Regions from separate parts of the Ramlibacter sp. GS1-15 genome, predicted to be linked through region 1. Evidence: riboswitches for the same ligand, from Rfam matches in the RefSeq annotation. Region 1 holds a riboswitch; the other holds the start of a gene.
The links. A riboswitch is a leader RNA that binds a small molecule or an ion and turns the genes downstream of it on or off. The one in region 1 is predicted to bind thiamine pyrophosphate.
Positions count from the first base shown of each region.

Region 1 (4,179 bases):
ACCGTCGTCGTGCTCAGCGAATTTGGCCGGACGTTTCGCGAGAACGGCAATCGCGGCACCGACCATGGCCACGGCGGCGTGATGTGGGTGCTGGGCGGGTCGAGCAAGCGCGCACCGGTGGCGGGCGAACAGGTCGCCGTGACACCGGCGAGCCTCTTCCAGAATCGCGACTGGCCGGTGCTCAACGACTATCGCGCGGTGCTCGGCGGGATCTTCGAGTCGCAGTTCGCGCTTCGCGAGGCCGACTCGCAGCGGGTGTTCGCGCAGGTCACGCCGGCCATGCTCGGCCTGGTTTGATGAAACGCCACTGGCACGACCATCGCCAGGATCGGCGCGGCGTTTGACAAGCTCCTGCTCCGCCAGACACAAGGGTGTCGGCAGCATGCCACATTCCGGTAAGCCCACAGTTGCGCAGCCCCCGGTGTCCTGCCGTATGCTGAGCTCATGTCGTCCAGCAAGATCACGGTAGTCGCCTCTCTCGCCATCGCCGCCGGCGCGGCATGGGGCGCCTATGCGTGGCGAGAGACGCTCCTGGTCTGCGTGCCTTTGGCCCTGGTGGCCGCTGTCCTCCTGGCCCTCATCTGGTCGAAGGCGCGACGGGGGCGGGGTGATACGCTCCACGATCCGGCAGCGTCCACCCTCATCTTTCCTCCCGAATCGAAGTTCCAGCGTTCGGTGCTGCCGAAGCGCTAGGCCAGCCCGCGGGCCTGCAAGCCCAGTCGATCGAGCAGGCGCAGGTCGGCCTCCGTGTCCGGATTGCCCGTCGTCAGCAGCTTATCGCCGTAGAAGATCGAATTGGCGCCGGCCAGGAAGCACAGCGCCTGCACCGCATCGCCCATCTCGCGGCGGCCGGCGGACAGGCGCACGCGCGCCTTGGGCATGGTGATGCGGGCGGCGGCGATCGTGCGCACGAATTCGAAAGGATCGAGCGGTTCCTCGTCGGCCAGCGGCGTGCCCTTGACGCGCACGAGGTGGTTGATCGGCACCGACTCGGGATACGGATCGAGGTTGGCCAGCTGCGCGATCAGTCCCGCGCGCTGGGTGCGCGATTCGCCCATGCCGACTATGCCGCCGCAACAGACCTTCACGCCGGCATCGCGCACGCGCTCGAGCGTGTCCAGGCGGTCCTGGTACACGCGCGTGGTGATGATGTCGCCGTAGAACTCGGGCGCGCTGTCGAGGTTGTGGTTGTAGTAGTCCAGCCCCGCATCGCGCAAGGTTTCGGCATGGCCGTCTTCCAGCATGCCCAGCGTGGCACAGGTCTCCAGGCCGAGCGACTTCACGGTGGCGACGAGTTCGGCGACCTTCTCGATGTCGCGGTCCTTGGGCGCGCGCCAGGCGGCGCCCATGCAAAAGCGCGTCGCCCCGGCGTCCTTGGCACGCTGCGCGGCAACGCGCACCTCGTCGGGCTCCATCAGCTTCGTCGCGGCCACGCCGGTGTCGTGCTGCGCGGCCTGCGGGCAATAGCCGCAGTCCTCGGGACAGCCGCCCGTCTTCACCGACAGCAGCGTCGCGAGCTCCACTTGCGCGGGATCGAAATGCTCGCGATGCACGGCCTGCGCGCGGAAGACCAGTTCGTTGAACGGCAGCTCGAACAGCTCGCGCACGGCCGCGACCGTCCAGCGGCCATCGGCTCGTGGGGCACGCGCAGGTCGGTGCACCGTGATCACAGACATCGAATCTCCTCAGGTGGAAGGCCGGCGCATTGTGGCAGCGCCACCCGCCGGTACGCGCGCGTACTACCGACCGTTCGGCATATGGCTGGAAAGGTGACCACGAAGGCAGGGTTGACCAAGGTCAAGATCGAAAAATAATGCACGGCCCCGCGCGTGCGCCGCGGCGAGCACGCCCTATACTTGCCATCGCTCCGGGGTGCGAGCGGTCGATGCAGGCCGTTATCGCTGAGATGGTGAGTCCAAACCCGTGAACTTGAACCGGTTCGTACCGGCGTAAGAAGAGCTGACAGGCCCTGCCCCACGGCGCGCGTCCTGCCATCCCTGGAGCGATCGATGGCATCGCTTCACAAGGAAGGCACATGAACGCACCCGACAAACTCGCGCAACTGCTCGCCCTCACGCGCGAGCCCTTTCCCGCCTCCACCAAGGTCCACGTCGCCGGCCAGGCGCATCCGGGCGTGCGCGTGCCCATGCGCGAGGTGAAACTCACCAACGGCGAGACCGTCACGCTGTACGACACCTCGGGGCCGTACACCGAGCCTTCCGCGATGATCGACGTGCGCCGCGGCCTGGCGGGCCTGCGCAACGACTGGATCGCCGCGCGCGGCGACACCGAAAGCTACGCCGGCCGCGAGAGGCGCGCGATCGACGACGGCACCAAGAGCGAAGAGCGCGAGGCCGCGCGCATTGCCGCGCTGCGCACCGAAGCCGCGGGCCTGCAGCGCGCGCCGCGCCGCGCGAAGGCGGGCGCCAACGTGACGCAGATGCACTACGCGCGCAAGGGGATCGTCACGCCCGAGATGGAGTTCGTCGCGCTGCGCGAGAACGGCAAGCGCGAATGGATGGCCGAGTACCTGGCCGACGCCGCGAAGAACGAGCGCCTGCGCGGCAACGCCATGGGCGCGACGATCCCCGAGATCATCACGCCCGAGTTCGTGCGCGACGAGGTGGCGCGCGGCCGCGCGATCATCCCCGCGAACATCAACCACCCCGAGATCGAGCCGATGGCGATCGGGCGCAACTTCCTCGTGAAGATCAACGCCAACATCGGCAACTCGGCGGTGACCTCGTCGATCGAGGAAGAGGTCGAGAAGCTCGTGTGGGCGATCCGCTGGGGCGCGGACACGGTGATGGACCTGTCCACCGGCAAGAACATCCACACCACGCGCGACTGGATCGTCCGCAACTCGCCGGTGCCGATCGGCACGGTGCCGATCTACCAGGCGCTGGAGAAGGTCGGCGGCGTGGCCGAAGACCTCACGTGGGAGATCTTCCGCGACACGCTGATCGAGCAGGCCGAGCAGGGCGTGGACTACTTCACCATCCACGCGGGCGTGCGCTTGCCGTACATCCCGCTGACGGCGAAGCGGCGCACCGGCATCGTCTCGCGCGGCGGCTCGATCCTCGCCAAGTGGATGATCTCGCACCACAAGGAGAACTTCCTCTACACGCACTTCGAGGAGATCTGCGAGATCATGAAGGCGTACGACGTGAGCTTCTCGCTGGGCGACGGCCTGCGTCCGGGCAGCGGCGCCGACGCGAACGACGAGGCGCAGTTCGCGGAGCTGCACACGCTCGGCGAGCTCACGCAGATCGCGTGGAAGCACGACGTGCAGACGATGATCGAGGGCCCGGGCCATGTGCCCATGCACATGATCCAGGCCAACATGGAGGAGCAGCTCAGGCACTGCGGCGAGGCGCCGTTCTACACGCTCGGCCCGCTGACGATCGACATCTCGCCCGGCTACGACCACATCGCGTCGGCGATCGGTGCGGCGATGATCGGCTGGTTCGGCACCGCGATGCTGTGCTACGTCACGCCGAAGGAGCACCTGGGGCTGCCCGACCGCGACGACGTGAAGCAGGGCATCATCGCCTACAAGATCGCGGCGCATGCGGCCGACGTGGCCAAGGGCCATCCCGGCGCGCGCGCGTGGGACGAGGCGCTGTCGAAGGCGCGGTTCGAATTCCGCTGGCAGGACCAGTTCAACCTGTCGCTCGACCCGGACACGGCCAAGGACTTCCACGACGAGACCTTGCCGGCCGACGGCGCGAAGGTCGCGCACTTCTGCTCGATGTGCGGCCCGAAGTTCTGCTCGATGAAGATCACGCAGGACGTGCGCGACTACACGGCGGCGCAGGAGGGCATGGCAGCCAAGAGCGCGGAGTTCAAGGCCGCCGGCAGCGAGATCTACATCCCGATCCAGAAGGGCTGACATGCGCATCGGCATCGCCGGCGCCGGCCTGCTCGGCCGCCTGCTGGCCTTCCAGCTCGCTCGCGCGGGGCACGAGGTCGACGTGTTCGATCCGGCACCGCATGCGGAAGCACGGGGCGCCGCCGGCTGGACCGCGGCCGGCATGCTGTGCCCGGTGGCGGAGCTGCAATGCGCCGACGAGCGCGTGTTCGCGCTGGGCCTGCGCTCGCTCGATCTGTGGCCGCAGATCGCGCAGCAGCTCGAGGTGGAAGTCGACGTGCAGCGCGAAGGCAGCCTTCTGTTCGCGC
Region 1 is NZ_JBYNTU010000001.1:623,779-627,957, forward strand. Features, by position in the region: gene AC3EF3_RS03115 (DUF1501 domain-containing protein) at 1-297, shown strand, start outside; gene AC3EF3_RS03120 (hypothetical protein) at 445-693, shown strand; gene bioB (biotin synthase BioB) at 690-1,676, opposite strand; TPP riboswitch at 1,859-1,973, shown strand; gene thiC (phosphomethylpyrimidine synthase ThiC) at 2,036-3,892, shown strand; gene AC3EF3_RS03135 (FAD-dependent oxidoreductase) at 3,894-4,179, shown strand, end outside.

Region 2 (4,179 bases), 1.1 Mb from region 1:
CCACCATCGCCCAGGTGCTGAACCACGCGCGCCAGCCGGGCCACGTGCAGGCGGGCCACAGTGCGGGCCTCGTGCTCGATCGCGAAGTGGACGTCTCGCGCGGCGACTGGCTGCTGGCCCTGGGCACGCACGATGCCGTGCGCGAGGTCTCGGCCACCGTTGCCTGGCTCGACGACGAGCCGTTGGTGGCCGGGCGCGTGTACTGGGCGCTGCATGGCCATCGCTGGGTCAAGGCGCGCATCAAGCGCATCGTGCATAAGCTGGACGTCAACACGCTGGCCGAGAGCGAGACCGATCACCTGGAGCCGAACGGCATCGGGCACGTCGACCTGGCGCTGCAGGAACCGATTCCCGTCGAGTCCTACGCGCGCTCCCGCCTGCTGGGGTCGCTGGTGCTGGTGGACACGGCCACGCACAAGACCTCGGGGGCCGTGCTGGTTCGTTGAGCTGCCGCAAGGCCGCCCCGGTGCGGCGCCCTAGAATCGAGGGTCGTTTTCCCTCGCCTGACAGAACAACATGACTCACGTCGTCACCGAATCCTGCATCCGCTGCAAGTACACGGATTGCGTGGATGTCTGCCCCGTGGACTGCTTCCGCGAAGGGCCGAACTTCCTCGTCATCGACCCGGACGAGTGCATCGATTGCGCGGTGTGCATCCCCGAGTGCCCGGTCAACGCGATCTACGCCGAGGAAGACACGCCGCCGGACCAGTTGCAGTTCATCCAGATCAACGCCGACCTGGCGAAGGCCCCCGGCTGGAAGAGCATCACCAAGCGCAAGCCGGCGCTGCCCGACGCCGAGGAATGGAAGGACAAGACCGGCAAGCTCCCCGAGCTGATCCGGGACGCACAAGGCTGAAGTGAGCAACCCCGCCGCACCGATCGAGACCGACGCCCTGATCATCGGTGCCGGGCCGGTGGGCCTGTTCCAGGTCTTCGAACTGGGCCTGCTCGAGATCAAGGCGCACGTGATCGACTCGCTCGCCTATGCCGGCGGGCAGTGCATCGAGCTCTATCCCGACAAGCCGATCTACGACATCCCCGCCGTGCCGGTGTGCACGGGACAGGAACTCACGGACAACCTGCTCAAGCAGATCGAGCCGTTCGGCGCGACGTTCCACCTGGGCCAGACCGTCATGACCTTGCAGCGGCGGGACGATGGCCGCTTCTTCGTCGTGACCGACAAGGCGAAAGAGTTCATCGCGACGACCGTGTTCATCGCAGGTGGCATGGGCGCGTTCGAGCCGCGCGCCCTCGCACTCGAGGGCATCGCGAAGTTCCGGGACTCGCAGCTGTTCTACAGCGTGAAGAAGCCCGCCGAACTGGCCGGCAAGCACCTGGTCGTGCTCGGCGGGGGAGACTCCGCGCTCGACTGGGCGCTGAACTTCGCGCAGGACGGCCCGAACAAGGCAGCGAGCGTGACGCTTGTCCATCGCCGCGACGCCTTCAAGGCGGCGCCCGCTTCGGTCGCCAGGATGCGGGCCTTGTGCGAGGAACAGCGCATGCGCTTCATCGTCGGGCAGGTCACGAGCTACGACGAGCAGGACGGCAAGCTGTCCGCCGTGAAGGTGACGGGTCCGGACATGGCTGTGCACGAGCTGCGTGCGGACGCGTTGCTGGTGTTCTTCGGACTGTCGCCCAAGCTCGGCCCGATCGCGGATTGGGGCCTGGACATCGAGCGTCGGCAGCTCAAGGTGGACACCGAGAAGTTCTCGACGAGCGAGCCGGGCATCTTCGCGGTCGGCGACGTCAACACCTATCCCGGCAAGAAGAAGCTGATCCTGTCGGGGTTCCACGAATGCGCGCTGGCCGCCTTCGGTGCCGCGAAGATCGTCTACCCCGGCCAGACGATCATGCTGCAGTACACGACCACGTCGCCGAGGCTGCACAAGGTGCTCGGCGTGGAGACACCCGTCTTCGATTAACATTCGCGCACTCGCTAGGGGTGTTGCCGCGTGCCGCGGCGACTGAGAGAGTCCCTTTGAACCTGACTGAGGTAATCCTCGCGCAGGGAAAGCCATGACAGAAGCACACACCTTCCCTTTGCGCGCCATCGCGCGCGTCGCCCTCCTTGCCGCCGTCGCCGGCAGCGCCCATTCGCAGACCACGACGCTCTCGCCTGTCACCGTGACGGAAAAGGCCTGGCCGCCGGCCGCCGACGTGACCGGCTTCGGCGACCTGCCGCTCAAGGACGTGCCGATGTCCGCGAGCATCATCGATCGCAAGCAGATCGAGCAATCCGGTGCGCGGCGCCTGGCGGACCTCACGCGTTTCGACCCTTCGCTGGTCGACGCGTACGACGCGCCAGGCTACTGGGACATGTTGTCGATCCGCGGCTTCCTGCTCGACCAGGACTACAACTACCGCCGCGAAGGCCTGCCGATCAGCGCCGAGACCACCATCCCGCTGGACAACAAGGAACGTGTCGAGCTCCTCAAGGGCACGAGCGGGATCCAGGCGGGCACGAGCGCGCCGGGCGGGCTGGTGAACTACGTCGTGAAGCGACCGACCGAGACCGACCTGCGCGAAGTGCGCCTGGAATGGACGCGGCGCGCGAGCGTGCTCGCGGCCGTCGACCTGGGCGGGCGCTTCGGCACCGACGGCGCCTTCGGCTATCGCCTCAACGTCGCGCAGGAACGCCTGCGCCCCTTGATTCACAACCTCGATGGCGATCGCAGCCTGGTCGCGTTCGCGGGCGACTGGCGCATCACGCGCGACTCGCTGCTCGAAGGGGAGTTCGAATGGAGCAGCAAGAAGCAGGCAAGCCAGGTGGGCTTCAGCCTCCTGGGCGACGTGCTGCCCGCGCCTGTCGATCCGCGCCTGAACCTGAACAACCAGCCCTGGGCGCAGCCCTCGAAGTTCGACGCGCTGACCGGCACCTTCCGCTACACGCACACGCTCGGCAGCGACTGGCGCGTCGTCGGCCAGCTCGGATCGCAGCGGCTGAAGAACGATGACTTCACGGCGTTCCCGTTCGGCTGCAGCGCGGAGGGCCGCTTCGACCGCTTCTGCTCCGACGGCACGTTCGACTACTACGACTACCGCAGCATCGGCGAGAAGCGCCGCGAGAACGCGGCTTCGCTGGAATTGAAAGGAAAGGTCGCCACCGGCGGCATCACGCACGACCTCGGGCTGGGCATCCTGCGCAGCACGATCCACGACCGGCTTCCCGACAACGCCTACAACTTCGTCGGCACGGGCAACGTGCAGGGCACGGCGATCGTGCCGCCCGATCCCACGCCCGTATTCCCCGGCCAGAACCAGGACGAGCGCTCCACCGAACTGTCGCTGCGCGACGCGATCCACTGGAACGCGAAGTTCACCACCTGGCTGGGCATGCGCCACACGCGCCTGAACCGCTCGTTCGCCGCGAGCGACGGCAGCGAGGCCACGAGCTACTCCCAATCCCTCACGACGCCGTGGCTCGCCGGCAGCTACAAGCTGGCCGACGCGACGACGGCGTACGCGAGCTGGGGACAAGGCCTGGAGTCGCAGGTGGTTCCCAACAACCCGAGCGTCTACGCCAATCCCGGCGCGGTGCTGCCGGCGCTGAAGTCCCGCCAGTGGGAAGTGGGCGTGAAGGGATCACGCGATGCGTGGGCCTGGGAGCTCGCGTGGTTCGACATCCGCCGGCCGGTGTCGAACATCGCCTTCTGCGACATCACCTTCAGCCTGTGCACGGGCCAGTTCGACGGGACGGCCGTGCATCGCGGCATCGAAGGCGCGCTGCAGTGGACGTCCGGCCCATGGCGCGCAGGCGCGACGGCGATGCTGCTGCATGCGCGCCGCGAAGGCAGCGCGATCGATCCGGCGAGCAACGGCCATCGTCCGATCAACGTGCCCGCGGTGGTCGCGCGCGCGTTCGCGGCGTGGAAGATGCCGGGCATCGCCGGCCTGGAGCTGCAGGGCTCGCTGTCGCACGAAGGCAATCGCGCCGTTCTCGCGGATGAATCCATCAAGTTGCCGGCCTGGACGCGCGTCGACGCGGCGCTGCGCTATGAGAAGCAGATCGGCCGAACCGCGACGACGTGGACACTGGGCATCGACAACGTGGCCAACAAACGGTATTGGCGCGAATCGCCCTACCAGTTCGGCCACGTGTACCTGTACCCGGGCGCTCCGCGCACCGTGCGCCTAGCCGTCACGGCGGCGATGTAATTGACGCTATAATTGAAGGCTG
Region 2 is NZ_JBYNTU010000001.1:1,714,542-1,718,720, reverse strand. Features, by position in the region: gene AC3EF3_RS08655 (sulfate adenylyltransferase subunit 1) at 1-446, shown strand, start outside; gene fdxA (ferredoxin FdxA) at 517-858, shown strand; gene AC3EF3_RS08645 (NAD(P)/FAD-dependent oxidoreductase) at 860-1,924, shown strand; TPP riboswitch at 1,931-2,031, shown strand; gene AC3EF3_RS08640 (TonB-dependent siderophore receptor) at 2,019-4,157, shown strand.
Region 2: another riboswitch for thiamine pyrophosphate. It lies ahead of AC3EF3_RS08640 (TonB-dependent siderophore receptor); the one in region 1 lies ahead of thiC (phosphomethylpyrimidine synthase ThiC).